Regions from separate parts of the Streptomyces sp. NPDC042336 genome, predicted to be linked through region 2. Evidence: riboswitches for the same ligand, from Rfam matches in the RefSeq annotation. Region 2 holds a riboswitch; the other holds the start of a gene.
What was found. A riboswitch is a leader RNA that binds a small molecule or an ion and turns the genes downstream of it on or off. The one in region 2 is predicted to bind cyclic di-AMP.
Positions count from the first base shown of each region.

Region 1: it holds a riboswitch for cyclic di-AMP, as region 2 does, so the genes downstream of both, ACZ6IM_RS27830 (M23 family metallopeptidase) here and rpfA (resuscitation-promoting factor protein RpfA) in region 2, are expected to answer to the same signal.

Region 1 is NZ_JBVJEA010000014.1:206,440-214,085, forward strand. It holds gene ACZ6IM_RS27815 (MBL fold metallo-hydrolase) at 1-1,119, opposite strand, end outside; gene ACZ6IM_RS27820 (TetR/AcrR family transcriptional regulator) at 1,271-1,891, shown strand; gene ACZ6IM_RS27825 (SGNH/GDSL hydrolase family protein) at 1,963-2,748, opposite strand; gene ACZ6IM_RS27830 (M23 family metallopeptidase) at 2,976-3,923, opposite strand; cyclic di-AMP (ydaO/yuaA leader) riboswitch at 3,926-4,085, opposite strand; gene ACZ6IM_RS27835 (tyrosine-protein phosphatase) at 4,510-5,307, shown strand; gene ACZ6IM_RS27840 (DUF6126 family protein) at 5,336-5,455, opposite strand; gene ACZ6IM_RS27845 (helix-turn-helix domain-containing protein) at 5,452-6,078, opposite strand; gene ACZ6IM_RS27850 (aspartate aminotransferase family protein) at 6,141-7,526, opposite strand; gene dxs (1-deoxy-D-xylulose-5-phosphate synthase) at 7,527-7,646, opposite strand, start outside.
Region 2 is NZ_JBVJEA010000005.1:97,781-105,426, reverse strand. It holds gene pkaE (serine/threonine protein kinase PkaE) at 1-476, shown strand, start outside; gene ACZ6IM_RS13335 (SurA N-terminal domain-containing protein) at 637-1,287, shown strand; gene ACZ6IM_RS13330 (nucleoside triphosphate pyrophosphohydrolase) at 1,364-2,341, shown strand; gene ACZ6IM_RS13325 (cytochrome P450 family protein) at 2,338-3,657, shown strand; gene ACZ6IM_RS13320 (transglycosylase family protein) at 3,801-4,841, shown strand; cyclic di-AMP (ydaO/yuaA leader) riboswitch at 5,025-5,191, shown strand; gene rpfA (resuscitation-promoting factor protein RpfA) at 5,195-5,932, shown strand; gene eno (phosphopyruvate hydratase) at 6,205-7,485, shown strand; gene divIC (cell division protein DivIC) at 7,581-7,646, shown strand, end outside.

The sequences.
Region 1 (7,646 bases), on a different contig from region 2:
CGGGTGGGCGATCGGCGCCGACACCCCGCGCCACCACGCCTCGACCGGCAGCTCCCCCGCCGGCTCGAACGGCTCCCCCGGCCGCGGGAACGCCACCGCCTGCCCCGCCTCCTCGGCCGCGTCCCGCGTCCACTCCCCCGGCTCCGCCCACGCGTGCGGCGCCAGGTTGAAGGTGCCCCAGTGGATCGGCAGCAGCGCGCCGTGCGGCCGGCCGCCCTGGAGGTCCAGGTGGGCGCGGACGCCCTCCTCGGGGGTCATGTGGATGTCCGGCCAGAACTCCGCGTACGCCCCGAGCTGGATCATCGTGGCGTCGAACGGGCCGTGCGCGGCGCCGATGTCGCGGAAACCGTCGAAGTAACCGGTGTCACCGCTGTGGTACACGCGGTGCTCGTCACCGGCGACGACCCAGGACGCCCAGAGGGTGTGCTGGGTGTTGCGCAGCCCGCGTCCGCAGAAGTGCCGGGCCGGGGTGGCGGTGAGGGTGAGGCCGCCGACGCGCGTCGACTCGTGCCAGTCCAGCTCGCGCAGCCGGTCGGGGGAGACTCCCCAGTGTTCGAGGTGGCCGCCGACCCCGAGCGGTACGGCGAAGACGGTGTCCGTGCCGGCCAGCGCCTTGATCGTCGGCATGTCCAGGTGGTCGTAGTGGTCGTGGGAGATGACCACGACGTCGACCGGGCCGAGGGCGGCGAGCGGCAGCGGCGCCGGGTGCAGGCGCTTGGGGCCGGCGAAGGGGAACGGGGAGCAGCGCTCGCCCCACACCGGGTCGAAGAGCACGCGTTGGCCGTCGATCTCGGCGAGCACGCTGGAGTGGCCCATCCAGGTCAGCCGGAGTCCGGTGGCGGGCGGCCGGGCGAGGTCGGCCAGGGTGGTGGCGTGCACCGGGACCGGTCCCTGCGGGGACCGGCGCAGCCGTGCCTCCTTGTTGAAGTAGATCTTGGCGAATTCGGCGGCCGATCCGGAGGGCCGGGTCCGGGCGGTGCCCCCGGGGTTCTGGAAGACGCCGTCGCGGAAGTGCGGCGATCTGCGGATGCGCGCCATGCGCTCACCGCTCGGGTCCACGCCGAAGGCCGCGGGCCGCGGCACGCTGAGCCCGGGACTCGGGGAACGGAAAGCGGCCACGGTACCTCCAGGTGGAGTGGTTCAGGCTCTCATTGTGGTCTTCTCGTCCTACGTCACCTCGAACGACGGACGGCACATCCGTGTTCCCCCGGCACACGGCGGCCGGGAAGGGCGTCACCGCACGTCCGGGCGCCTGTATAGGGTGACGTGCGTGGGGAGAGTCCGGTTGAGCGTGGCGGAGCGGCGCGAGGAGTTGCTGGGCGCCGCCATCGAGCAGATATCGGCGCGGGGCGTGGCGGCGTTGCGGATCGCCGACGTGGCCGCGGCGCTCGGCGTCAGCAACGCCCTGGTGCTCTACCACTTCGCCACGAAGGAGCGGCTGGTCGCCGCCGCGTTCACCCGCGCCGCCGAGGACGATCTCGCCCATCTGCGGGGGCTGCTGGCCCGTCGCACGTCGGCGCTGCGCCGTCTGCGGGCGGCCGTGCGGTGGTATGCGCCGACCGGTCCGGCCAAGGGCTGGCGGCTGTGGATCGAGGGCTGGGCGGCGGCGCCGCGCGAGCCCGCGCTGCGGGAGGTCACCCGCGAGCTGGACCGCCAGTGGAAGGCGGCGATCGCCGGGGTCATCGCCGAGGGCGTGGCCGCCGGTGAGTTCTCCTGCCCCGAGCCGGACGCCGCGGCCCTGCGGCTGACGGCGCTGCTGGACGGGCTGGCGGTGCAGCTCACCTCGTACACGGGCACCGTGTCACGGGCCCGGGCGCAGGAGTGGGTGGACGAGGCCCTGGCCCGGGAACTGGGCCTGGACCGGGCGGCCTTGACCCCCGCCCGCCGCTAGGAACCGCCGGCACGCCGCCCCGGCGAGTCGTGTCACGCACCTCGCTCCGTCCCGCCCGTCCGGCGACGCCGTCAGGCCACCGCGGCGATCCGCGTCTTGATGTCGTCCGGCGACAGGGTCCCCTTGGCGGTCACGTGGTCGCCCGACGACTCGCCGCGCAGCCGGCGCCCGATCCACGGCACCAGGTACTCGCGCGCCCAGTGCACGTCGTCGCGCCGGACGTCGAGCGTGCCGCGGGGCGGCAGCGGCGGCCACGGCTGGTCCGGGTCGGCCGGGACGCGCAGGCCGAGGGCCTGCCCCGCGCGCAGTGCCACGCGGGTGTGGCCCTCCGGCGACAGATGCAGCCGGTCGGCGTCCCACGCCCTGCGGTCCTGGACGCTGCGGAGCGACCACAGGTCGAGCACCGGGCAGCCGTAGCGGTCGGCGATGGCGCGGACGTGCCCGTTGTACGTGGCGATCTTGCCCCGCAGGTGCTTGAGGACGGGCACCCCGCGGGTGTCGAACCCGGTGGTCACCAGCACGGTGCCGGCCGCGGCGGTCAGCGCGGCCACCGCCAGTTCGAACCGCTCGGCGACCTCGTCGGGATCGGTGCCGGGCCGGATGATGTCGTTGCCGCCGGCCGCGAACGAGACCAGGTCCGGCGCGAGTGCGACGACCCGCGGGACCTGTTCCGCCACGATCTGGTCGAGGAGCCTGCCGCGCACGGCGAGGTTCGTGTACGTGAAGTCGCCCTCGGGGCGCCGGTCCGCGAGCAGTACGGCGAGTCGGTCGGCCCAGCCGACGAACGCCCCGTCGGGGCCGGGATCACCCACGCCCTCGGTGAAGCTGTCCCCCACCGCCACGTACGACCCGATCACTGCTCTGCTGTCACTCTTCGAATCGTCTGCCACATCGGCCCATGATTCACCCTGGAATGTGACCTACGCGACCGTAGGAAGGGGTTGACGGTCGGTGAGAAAGGCCACGCCTAAAGTGTTCGTCAATTCCGGAATACATCCGAGTATCGGGGGCCGGATACACCGAAGGCCGGACCCGGGGATCGGGGTCCGGCCTTCGGGGCGCGGCGGCCGCGCGGAACCGGTCGTCAGACGGAGACGCCGTGCGAGCGCAGGAACGCGATCGGGTCGATGTCCGAGCCGTAGTCCGGCGTGGTGCGGATCTCGAAGTGCAGGTGCGGGCCGGTCACGTTGCCGGTGGCACCCGAGAGGCCGACCTGCTGGCCCGCCGTCACCGACTGACCGGCGGAGACGGAGAGCGAGGAGAGGTGGGCGTACTGGGCGTAGTGGCCGTCGGCGAGCTGGATGACGACCTGGTTGCCGTACGCGCCGCCCCAGCCGGCGGAGACGACGGTGCCCGCGCCGACGGCCTTCAGCGAGGTGCCGGTCGGGACGACGAAGTCGGTGCCGGTGTGGTAGCCGCTGGACCACATGCTGCCGGACTGGTGGTACGGGGTACCGACGGTGCCGCCCTGGACGGGGGAGGTGTAGCCGCTGGTGGTGCCCGCGGACTGGGTGCCGGTGTTCGAGGAGTCCGAGGAGGAGGCCTTCTCGGCGACCGTCGACTTCTGGGCCGGCTTCTCGGCGGCGGGCTTCTCGGCGGACTTCTGCGCGGGCTTGTGCGACTGCGCGGAGGACGGCGCCGACGACTTGGCGGCCTGGCCGCCGATCGAGAGCTTCAGACCGGGGTGGATCAGCGACGGGTCGGAACCGACGGCCTCGCGGTTGTCCGCGTAGAGCTTCTTCCAGCCACCGTCGACGTGCTGCTCGTCGGCGATCTTCGAAAGGTAGTCACCGCTCTTCACGGTGTACGTCCGGGAATCCGAGTTCTTCTCGGCGCCGCTCGCGGCGGCCTTCTTGGCCGACGTGGGAACGGACTGCACGGCCTGCTCGGAAACGGAGTGCGCGGGGGCGGCGTTGGCGACGGCGGCACCCATCAGCGGGAGCGCGAGCGCGGCGCCACCGGTTCCGGCGACGGCGATGGTGCGGGTCAGGCGCATGGCCCTGGTACGGCGGTGCTTACCCTTCGCGGGCATGGCGAATTCCTCTCCGGCGCCTGCGAGGTGAGCTGTCGGGTGCGGGCTGGAGATGCCCGGCCGCGTCGGAACGCGGCTTTACCCCAAGCCGTTCCGGGAACCGGAACAGGCAGTTCTACCTGTGGGTCCCCCGCTCCTGCCGTGTACGGGTGGTCGATGAGTGCGGGCTCCGGTCGGCGGCAGGATTAGGCGTCCGTCCGGATCGGTGGTGAACGTAAGGGACCGGGACGCACACGGACAAGCGAGGGGTTCCCGCGACCGGTGTTCCGATTGATCCTTTACGGGAATAACCGGTAACCCTGTGTCGATTTCCATCCCGGCGCTTTTCCCGAACACCCCGGAAAACCAATCGAATTACGTGAACATGACGGGCCACGCACGGTCACGGATATGACGCTGCTCACGCACCACGCATTCACCCTCCGCCATTTCAGGTCCAGTTGTCATCAAGGCGCCAATTCGGACAGAAGACCCTTATCAGCCTGCAATACTCTTCGGAGTACGATTTCGCGCACAGGGGATGCCGTATCGTCGAGTGGTGCCCGCCGGCGAGCAGCGGCGGCGGGGCGGAGTGGGAGGAGCCCCCGTGACGCAGCAGGTCCCGTCGACCGAACCCGAGCTGACCGGTGTGCGCAACTTCCGGGACGTGGGCGGACTGCCGACCGTGGACGGGCGGCGGGTGCGGCAGGGGGTGCTGTTCCGCAGCGGCCACCTGGCGCACGCCACCGGGGAGGACGCCGCGTTCCTGGCCTCGCTGGGCCTGCACACGATCTTCGACTTCCGCAACGCGGCCGACCAGAAGCTCGAGGGCCCGGACGTCGAGCTGCCGGGCGTGCGCAATGTGAACCTGCCGCTGAGCGATCCGGCCGACGGCGCCGAGTTCTGGAAGATGGTCCGCGACGGAGACCTCGACCAGCTGCGCGAGATCCTCGCCGACGGCAAGGGCGCCGACCGGATGATCGGCTCCTACCGCTCGATCGTCACGGAGCGCACGGCGGAGCACTCCCGGATCCTGCACGCGCTCGCCGAGGACAGCGTCCCGGCACTGATGCACTGCGCGGCCGGAAAGGACCGTGCGGGGCTGTCCGTCGCCGTCACCCTGCTCGCCCTGGGCGTGGAGCGCGAGGCCGTCGTCGAGGACTACCTGAAGTCGAACGCCGCGCACCGCCGCTACAAGGTGCGCCGCAGCTCCACCGCGGCCTCGGCCTACTCCCCCGAGGTCATGGAGCTGCTCAGCCCCCTGTTCGACGCGCGCGCCGAGTACCTGGCGGCGGCCTTCGAGACCATCGAGGAGACGTGGGGCGGCGTCGACGCGTACCTGGAGAAGGGGCTGCGGCTCACTCCGCGGACGCGGGAGCGGCTGCGCGAGCGGATGCTGGACTGAGCCCGGGGGCGCCCGCTCGCGGACGGCGCTACTTGGCGCCCACCTCGAACAGCAGGTAGAGGAAGCCGCCGAAGACGTGCCCCAGGGCGATGTAGACGAGCAGTCGCACCCACAGGGCGCGCGGGAACTTGTCCTCCATGGTGCTCATGGCATCTCTCCAGGGTTCGGGCCGGGCGCCGGGCCGAGGCACAGCGCGGCTGTCGGGCTCCGCAGCAGGGTGTGGACGAAGAGCAGCTCGACCCCGTCGGGGTCCTGCGCGGCGATCCGGTGCGGGGTCATCGAGTCGAAGTGGGCACTGTCCCCCGCGGTGAGCCGGTGCTCGGTGTCCCCGAGGCGCAGCCGCAACCGGCCCCGCAGGACGTGGAGCCACTCCTCGCCCGGGTGCACGCGCACGACGTCGCCCTGGGAGCCGTACGGCACCTGGACGCGCAGGGCGTGCATGGCGCGGCCCGGCGCTCCGGCCCGGTAGTACGTCCAGCCGCCCGCGCTCGTGGGTTCCATGTCGGCGGCGCGCACGACGGCGTCCCGGTCGGCGGCGGTCTCGCCCAGCAGCTCGGCGACGGTCGTACCGTAGACACGGGCGAGGGAGAGCAGCATCGGGAGTGAAGGCTGGCGCTGACCGGTCTCCAGGCGGGACAGGTGGGCGGGCGACAGTCCCGCGGCGCGGGCCGCGGCCTCCAGGGTGAGGGCGGCCCGCCGCCGCAGCTCGCGCAGCTGGGGTGCGACGGTGGCGACCGGCCCCTCGGCGGGGCCGGTCTCGGAGGAGCTCATGCCTCCATTCAGCCCGAGCTTTGCCCTTGAGGCAAATTACTTGCCTCTGAGGCAAAAGATCCTCAGCGGTTGGCCACCGCCTGCTTGACCAGGGTCTTGCCGAAGTCCCACATCAGGCCGCCGCCGTTGTGCGCGTCCTCCATCACCTCGGTGAAGGCGTCGATGAACCGGTCGGCGTCGGCGGTGTCGATGATCAGCGGCGGGATCAGCTTGATCACCTCCAGGTGGTCGCCGGACACCTGGGTCAGGATCCGGTGCCGCTGCAGCAGCGGCACGACCACCATCTGCGCGAACAGCCCCTTGCGCGCGGCCTGCAGCATCGTCCAGCGGCTGCGCAGCTTCAGGGACCTTGGCCGGCCGAACTCGATGCCGATCATCAGCCCGCGGCCCCGGACGTCGGCGAGCAGTTCGTAGCGGTCCACCAGCGCCGCCAGCCGGGACTTCAGCCGCTCCCCCACCGCGGCGGCGTTCGCCACGATCTCCTCGTTCTCCATCACCGACAGCACCGCGAGCCCGGCGGCCATGGCCTGCGCGTTGGACCCGAAGCTCGCCGAGTGGACCTGCACGCGGTCCATCGAGGAGTACACCTTCTGGAAGATCCAGTCCTTGCCCAGGGTGGCTCCCACCGGCACGTACCCGCCGGACAGCGCCTTGGCGACGCAGACCAGGTCGGGTTCCACGCCGTCCTCGTGCTGGTAGGCGTAGAACTTGCCGGTCCGGCCGAGGCCCGTCTGCACCTCGTCGGCGATCAGCAGCGCCTTGTGCCGGTGCAGCAGCTCCTGCGCGGCGAGGAGGTAGCCGGGCGGGGCCTCGTGCACGCCCTTGCCCTGGACCGGCTCCACGATCAGGGCGGCGACGTCGCCCCTCTTCAGCTCGCGGGCCAGGGCCTCCAGGTCGCCGAGCGGGACGGCGGTGTCGGGCAGCAGGGGTGCGAACCCCTTGCGGAAGCCGTCCTCGCCGTTGACGGACAGCGAGCCGGTGGTCAGTCCGTGGAAGGCGTGCGTGCAGTACAGGATCCGCTGTCTGCCGGTCGCGTAGCGGGCGAACTTCAGGGCGGTCTCGACGGCCTCGGTGCCGCTGTTGCCGAAGAAGACGCGGTCCAGGTGCGGGCTGTAGGAGAGCAGCTTCTCGGCCAGCAGCCCGGGCAGCGGCGGGCAGTCGAAGCGGGTCAGGTCGGCGAGCGAGGCATCGAGGACGTCGTGCAGCGCCTTGCGGACGACGGGGTGGTGACGTCCCAGGCCCATGACCGCGAACCCGGCGAGCATGTCCAGGTAGTCGTTGCCGTCCGCGTCCCAGAAGTGCGCGCCCTCGGCCCGCTCGTAGACCTTGTCGAAGCCGATGGTGTGCAGCATGCGCGGCAGCTGGTGGTTGAGGTGCTTGGCGTGCAGCTCGTACCGCTCGGCCCCGCGCTCGGCCAAGAGCGCGGCGAGGTCGAACTCCTTGGTCATTCAGTTCTCTCCTTGCGCTGGCATGACGATCCGTCCGTCGCCGGACTGTTCCACCACCGGTTTCGCCGTCCGGTCCGCCGCCTGGTCACCGGCCGGTCCGGCGAGGGCCAGGCTCGCGGC
Region 2 (7,646 bases):
TCCTGCCCGCCGCCGCCGAGCAGCACGGCGAACGCTCCCCGGTCGTGCGCACCCTGCGCAAGCAGTACGCGGCGACCCTCCTGGACGACGGCCAGTACCGGCGCGCCCTGCCCGAACTGCGCCGCCTCGCCGACGAACGCGCCGCCGAGGCCGGCCAGGCCGACCCGCAGTCCCTGCGCCACCGCTACGACGCCGCCCAGTGCCTCGAACAGCTCGGCGAACCGGCCGCCGCCCTCGCCGAGTACCGGGCGCTGCTGCCGTACTACGAGAACCAGTACGTCGCCGGCGACCCCGACCTCGCCCACGACGTCCGCCGCCGCATCGGCCACCTCCTGCTAGCCCTCGGCGACCGCGCCGGCGCCCACGACACGCTGGCCCGGCTGCTGCACGACGTGGAGCGCGTCCACGGCCCCGGCCACCCGCTCGCGGCCGACATCCGGCGCACCCTCCAGTGGCTCGGCCAGGTGCGCGGCTGACCACCGGCCGGCCACCGCCGCCGGAGGCCGGGCGCGAGGCGGTGCCCGAAGTCCTGATGAATCGTTGGTCCAATGGGTTGGCCAGAGCCGGGCCACTGCCTAACATCGATCACCGCAAGACTTTGTGCACCGTCGCACAATCTCCAAACGGGAGGTACCCTTGCACCGCCGCCGCCGTCGCCCCGCGCTTCTCCTCACCGCCGCGATCGCCGCAGCGGCACCCCTGCTCACCGCCTGCGGCAACGACGCGCATCCGGGCGCGGCGGCCGTCGTCGGCGACCAGCGGATCACCGTCGCCCAGCTGGAGAACCGCGTCGACGAGGTGCGCGAGGCACAGCGCGCCGCCGTCCCGGACGACACCCAGTACCAGCAGGTCGTCGCCCGGACCGGCACCCTCACCCGCGACACCCTGCACGGCATGGTCCTCGACCGGGTGCTGCACCGCGCCGCCCAGGACGCCGGAGTGACCGTCAGCCGCAAGGAGGTGCAGGGCATGCGCGGCGAGCTGGAGGAGCAGGCCGGCGGCCCCGAGCAGCTGGAGACCGTCTGGCTCCAGCAGTACGGCGTCGCCCCCGACCGCCTCGACGACAACCTCCTCGTCCAGCTGGAGGCCCAGAAGCTCGCCCAGAGCCTCGGCACCGACACCAGCCGGCCCGAGTTCTGGCAGGCCCTGTCCGAGGCGTCCAAGAAGCTCGACGTCGACCTCAACCCGCGCTACGGCACCTGGGACGTCCAGAAGAGCAGCCGCGTCGACACCCGGACGCCGTGGGTGCGGGAGATCACGGCGGCGGGCTCCCAGCAGCCGGCGTAGCACCGCTGACCAGCGGCGATACGGCCCCCTGTGGACAACTCGGGGGGCCGTGGGCGGCGTGCGTTAGGTTCGGGGAGTGAACGCAACCACCGCCGACGCGACCGCCCCCGGCCCGGGCCGCATCGTCCTGCTCACCACCAGCCACCGGGTCGCCCCCGGCCTGCTGTCCTGGCCCGCCTGGCAGACCCTGCGCACCGCCGACCGCGTCCTGTGCGCCGACGGAGCCCATCCCCAGCTGCCGTACCTGCGCGAGGCGGGCATCCGCGTCGACGAGGCGGCCCCGACCGCCGAGGAGCTGGTGGACGCCTGCGCCGGCGGCCGCACCGCGGTGGTCGTCGCGACCGGCGAGGGCGAGCCCGCGCTCACCGACTCACTGGCCCGCCTCGCCGGGTCCGGCCGCGTCTCGATGCCCGAGCTGGAGCTGCTCCCCGCCTCCTACGACCTCCCGGGCGCCCGCCTCCTCGACCTCGTCCAGGTCATGGACCGGATCCGCCTCGAATGCCCCTGGTCGTCCCGGCGCACCCACGAGGGCCTGGCCAAGTACGCGATCGAGGAGGCGTACGAGCTGGTCGAGGCCATCGAGGACGGCGACCGCGACGAGTTGCGGGAGGAGCTGGGCGACGTGCTGCTCCAGGTCGTCTTCCACGCCCGTATCGCGGAGGAGGACCCCGACGCCCCGTTCTCCGTGGACGACGTGGCCGGCACCATCGTCGACAAGCTCGTCCACCGTCACCCGCACGTCTTCGGCGACGAGAGTGCCGACACCCCCGAGGAGGTCCGGGAGCACTGGCTGCGCACCAAGGCCGCCGAGAAGCAGCGCACCTCGGTCACCGAGGGCGTCCCCCTCGGCCAGCCCGGCCTCGCCCTCGCCGCCAAGCTCCACTCCCGCGTCCGCACCGCCGGCCTGGACGTCCCGCTGCCCTCCGGCGAGGGCGTCGGCTACCAGCTGCTCGCCCTCGCGGCCCGCGCCGAGTCCGAGGGCACCGACCCCGAGGCGGCCCTGAGAGCGGCGGCCCGGACCTACCGGGACGCGATCAGGGCGGTCGAGGGATGACCGGCCGTCCGCCCGTCCCCGGTGCGGCTTCCGGCCCCGCCCCCGAGCTGTTCACCTGGGAGTTCGCCAGCGACCCCTACCCGGCCTACGCCTGGCTGCGCGAGCACGCCCCCGTGCACCGCACCCGGCTGCCCAGCGGAGTGGAGGCCTGGCTGGTCACCCGGTACGCCGACGCCAAGCAGGCCCTCGCCGACCCCAGGCTGTCCAAGAACCCGGCGCACCACGACGAGCCGGCGCACGCCAAGGGCAAGACCGGCATTCCGGGGGAGCGGAAGGCCGAGCTGATGACCCACCTGCTGAACATCGACCCGCCGGACCACACCCGGCTGCGCCGACTGGTCAGCAAGGCGTTCACACCCCGCCGGGTGGCCGAGTTCGCGCCCCGGGTGCAGGAGCTGGCCGACGGCCTCATCGACCGGTTCGCCGCCACCGGCTCCGCCGACCTGATCCACGAGTTCGCCTTCCCCCTGCCCATCTACGCCATCTGCGACCTGCTCGGCGTCCCCCGCGAGGACCAGGACGACTTCCGGGACTGGGCGGGCATGATGATCCGTCACGGGGGTGGCCCGCGAGGCGGGGTGGCGCGGTCGGTCAAGAAGATGCGCGGTTACCTCGCCGACCTCATCCACCGCAAGCGAGCGGCGCTGCCGCCCGGGCCCGCCCCCGGCGAGGACCTCATCTCCGGCCTCATCCGAGCCTCCGACCACGGCGAGCACCTCACCGAGAACGAGGCCGCCGCGATGGCCTTCATCCTGCTGTTCGCCGGTTTCGAGACCACGGTCAACCTCATCGGCAACGGGGTGTACGCCCTGCTCACCCACCCCGAGCAGCGGACCCGGCTCCAGGCCTCCCTCGCGGCAGGCGAGCGCGGCCTGCTGGAGACCGGCGTCGAGGAACTGCTGCGCTTCGACGGCCCGGTGGAGCTGGCCACCTGGCGCTTCGCCACCCGGCCGCTGTCCATCGGCGGACAGGACGTCGCGGCCGGCGACCCCGTCCTCGTCGTCCTCGCCGCCGCCGACCGGGACCCGGAGCGGTTCACCGACCCGGACACCCTGGACCTCGCCCGCCGCGACAGCCAGCACCTCGGGTACGGCCACGGCATCCACTACTGCCTCGGCGCCCCGCTCGCCCGGCTGGAGGGACAGACGGCGCTGGCCACGCTCCTCACCCGGCTGCCGGACCTCCGCCTCGCCGCGGACCCGGCCGAACTCCGGTGGCGCGGCGGCCTCATCATGCGCGGTTTGCGCACCTTGCCGGTGGCGTTCACGCCGTCGGCGTCATCGGCCGGGAACGCTTCGTCGCCGACGCAAAAGTGACACGCGCTCAACTTTGTGATCTTCACGTGATCTGCGCGGCATGAACTTGTGACAAGCGATGATCTCCCTATACGTTCACGGATCAACGTGGTGTCGAGCGTCATCCGCCGCGTGGTCCCCGTCGTCTCGTGAAAGGTCGTCGCATGCTCTCCGGGAACGGTCGTCACCGCCGCCCCCGCCAGGCACCCGCTCTGGTCGTCGCCGCCGGAGTGACCGGCTCCGCCATCGCGATCCCGCTGCTCGGCGCGACCGGCGCCCACGCGGCCGACTCGGCGAACTGGGACCAGGTCGCCGAGTGCGAGACCGGCGGCGCCTGGAGCCAGAACAGCGGCAACGGGTACTACGGCGGCCTGCAGCTGTCCCAGGATGCCTGGGAGCAGTACGGCGGTCTCGACTACGCCCCCAGCGCCGACCAGGCCAGTCGCTCCCAGCAGATAAGAATCGCCGAGAAGGTGCATGCGGCCCAGGGCATCGCCGCATGGCCGACCTGCGGTCTGCTCGCCGGCCTCGGCAACGACTCCGGGACCACGGGCGGCGGCTCGGACGCGGCCGGTGACGGGGCGTCGGAGGGTTCGGGGACCTCGGGGGAGACGGACACCACCAAGTCGTCCGAATCGCCCACGACCACCAAAACGCCCGAGTCGTCCGGGTCATCCGGTTCGACCGACTCGTCCGGAGCGGCCGGGGCGCCGGAGTCGACTTCGGGAGCGTCCTCTTCGTCCCCTTCGCCCTCTTCTTCGAAGTCGTCTGACGCTTCGTCCGACGGCTCCGACGGCTCGGGCGCCGCATCGAGCGGCTCGTCCGGTGACGCGGACCAATCCGCCAAGCCGGACACTTCGTCCGAATCCGACGCCTCCGCCAGTGCCGAACCGCGGGAGACCGAGGGCTCGTCCGGCGCCGGCCGGCACCGCGGCGACAGTGCGGAGGAGGGCGCCGCCAAGGAAGGCCTCACGGACACCGCGGCGGGGCGGCACGCCTCGCGCGACGGTGGCGCGCGAGAGGCCGCGGGCAACCGTTACGTCGTCCGCACCGGCGACAGCCTGTGGGCCATCGCCGACTCCCTTGAGGTCGACGGCGGATGGCACACGCTCTACGCCGACAACGAGACCGTCGTCGGTGCCGACCCCGACCACATCCTGCCCGGTCAGACGCTCACGGTCACGGGCGAATCGGGCGAAAAGTAGGGGGAGTTCACGTCACGGTTAGAGACCGTATGTCCCTTTTGGATCTCGTGAGAGATAGGTCTCAGAAGCCGTGATCGTCTTTGAAAATCCGCGGAGCGCGTGTCTACGGTCATGACCGCTCGCCACCGCGGGCCCCGACAGCCGCAACGCCGAATCCTGCCAGCGGCCGTACGGGAACAGTCGTCGCGTCGAGCGCCGAAGGCAGGAGCGGGGGACCCAAGGTAAGCGCCGCACCGGGCAGTTGAGCCGGAGCGGCTAGGGGTGAAGCCGAGTTCCGCGAGGAACCCGGCCGGGCAACTCAACCGGCCCGAACCCGACAGCTCACCTCGCAGGCGTCGGTGAGGGGATCAACCATGCTGTTTTCCGGCAAGGGCAAGCACCGTCGTCCGTCCAAGGCCACCCGTGTCATCGCCGTCGCCGGCGTCACCGGTGCCGCCGTCGCCGCCCCGCTGATGGCGGCCGGCAACGCCTCCGCCGCCACCGCGTCCGAGTGGGACGCCGTCGCCCAGTGCGAGTCCGGCGGCAACTGGTCCATCAACACCGGCAACGGTTACTACGGCGGTCTGCAGTTCTCCGCCTCCACCTGGGCCGCCTACGGCGGTACGCAGTACGCCTCCACCGCCGACCAGGCGAGCAAGTCCCAGCAGATCCAGATCGCCGAGAAGGTGCTCGCGGGCCAGGGCAAGGGTGCCTGGCCGGTCTGCGGCACCGGCCTGTCGGGCGCCGCGTACACCGGTGGCGGCTCGCAGGACGGCGGCTCCGGCAGCTCCCAGAGCTCGCAGAGCCAGAGCAGCGGCTCCACCGCCGAGCGCTCCACCGAGCAGAAGGCCTCCCGCTCCTCCGAGCGTCCGGCCGCCGAGCAGAAGACCGAGAAGGCCGAGAAGGCCGAGAAGAAGACCGTCACCACCCCGACCGGCAAGAAGGTCGAGAAGGGCGACGGCGAGTACAAGGTCGTCAAGGGCGACACCCTCAGCTCGATCGCCGCGGAGCACGACGTCAAGGGCGGCTGGGCGAAGCTGTTCAAGCTGAACGACGACATCGTCGACGACGCCGACCTGATCTACCCGGGCCAGCAGCTGCACCTCAAGTAAGCGGCGGCCGCTCCCGCGACTCCCGCCCCGGTGCGTGTTCCCCCGTACGCACCGGGGCGGGATTTTTCGCGTCCCGCCCGCGCGGGGCACCCGCCCGGTTTCCGGGAACGTCTTTGTTCCGTTCGGAAACAATTTACTCTCGGTTCTGTCCAGCGGGTGGGCGATCGGCTGGCCGATCGCCCGGAGCCGGTTAGGCTCGGTCCCGCAGAGCCGCCGCGGTCCCGCGCGACCGCGCGTCACACCGAAGCGTCACATTGAAGAAGGAGATGCTCGTGCCGTCCATCGACGTCGTCGTAGCCCGGGAAATCCTGGACTCCCGAGGCAACCCCACGGTCGAGGTCGAGGTCGGCCTCGACGACGGCAGCACGGGTCGTGCCGCCGTTCCGTCCGGCGCCTCCACCGGTGCCTTCGAGGCCATCGAACTCCGTGACGGCGACCCGAGCCGTTACCTCGGCAAGGGCGTCGAGAAGGCCGTGCTGGCCGTCATCGAGCAGATCGGCCCGGAGCTGGTCGGTTACGACGCCACCGAGCAGCGCCTGATCGACCAGGCCATGTTCGACCTGGACGCCACCGACAACAAGGGCTCGCTCGGCGCCAACGCCATCCTCGGCGTCTCCCTGGCCGTCGCCCACGCCGCCTCCGAGGCCAGCGACCTGCCGCTCTTCCGCTACCTGGGCGGCCCGAACGCGCACCTGCTGCCCGTGCCGATGATGAACATCCTGAACGGCGGCTCGCACGCCGACTCCAACGTGGACATCCAGGAGTTCATGATCGCCCCGATCGGCGCGGAGTCCTTCTCCGAGGCCCTGCGCTGGGGCGCCGAGGTCTACCACACCCTCAAGAAGGTCCTGAAGAACAAGGGCCTGGCCACCGGCCTCGGCGACGAGGGCGGCTTCGCTCCGAACCTGGGCTCCAACCGCGAGGCCCTCGACCTCATCCTGGAGGCGATCAAGGAGGCCGGCTACACCCCCGGCGAGCAGATCGCCCTCGCGCTCGACGTCGCCGCGTCCGAGTTCTACAAGGACGGCTCCTACACCTTCGAGGGCAAGGAGCGCACCGCCGCCGAGATGACCGAGTACTACGCCGAGCTGGTCGAGGCGTACCCGCTGGTCTCCATCGAGGACCCGCTGTTCGAGGACGACTGGGACGGCTGGAAGACCATCACCGCCAAGCTCGGCGACAAGGTCCAGCTCGTCGGCGACGACCTGTTCGTCACCAACCCGGAGCGCCTGGCCCGCGGCATCGAGGAGAACTCGGCCAACGCCCTGCTGGTCAAGGTCAACCAGATCGGTTCGCTGACCGAGACCCTGGACGCCGTGGAGCTGGCCCAGCGCAACGGCTTCAAGTGCATGATGTCCCACCGCTCCGGCGAGACCGAGGACGTCACCATCGCCGACCTGGCCGTCGCCACCAACTGCGGCCAGATCAAGACCGGCGCCCCGGCCCGCTCCGAGCGCGTGGCCAAGTACAACCAGCTGCTGCGCATCGAGGAGATCCTCGACGACGCCGCGGTGTACGCCGGCCGCAGCGCGTTCCCGCGCTTCAAGGGCTGACAGCCCGGTAGAAGGCAGCGTCGTACGTACGTCCCCGTACCCGGTCCCGTACCGTGTGCGGGGACGTACGCGCGTGCACGGGAGGCGGAGACCAGATGGCCGTGAAGGACCGGGACCGTTTCTCCACCGCGACCAGGATCCGGATCATCGGGGAACAGACC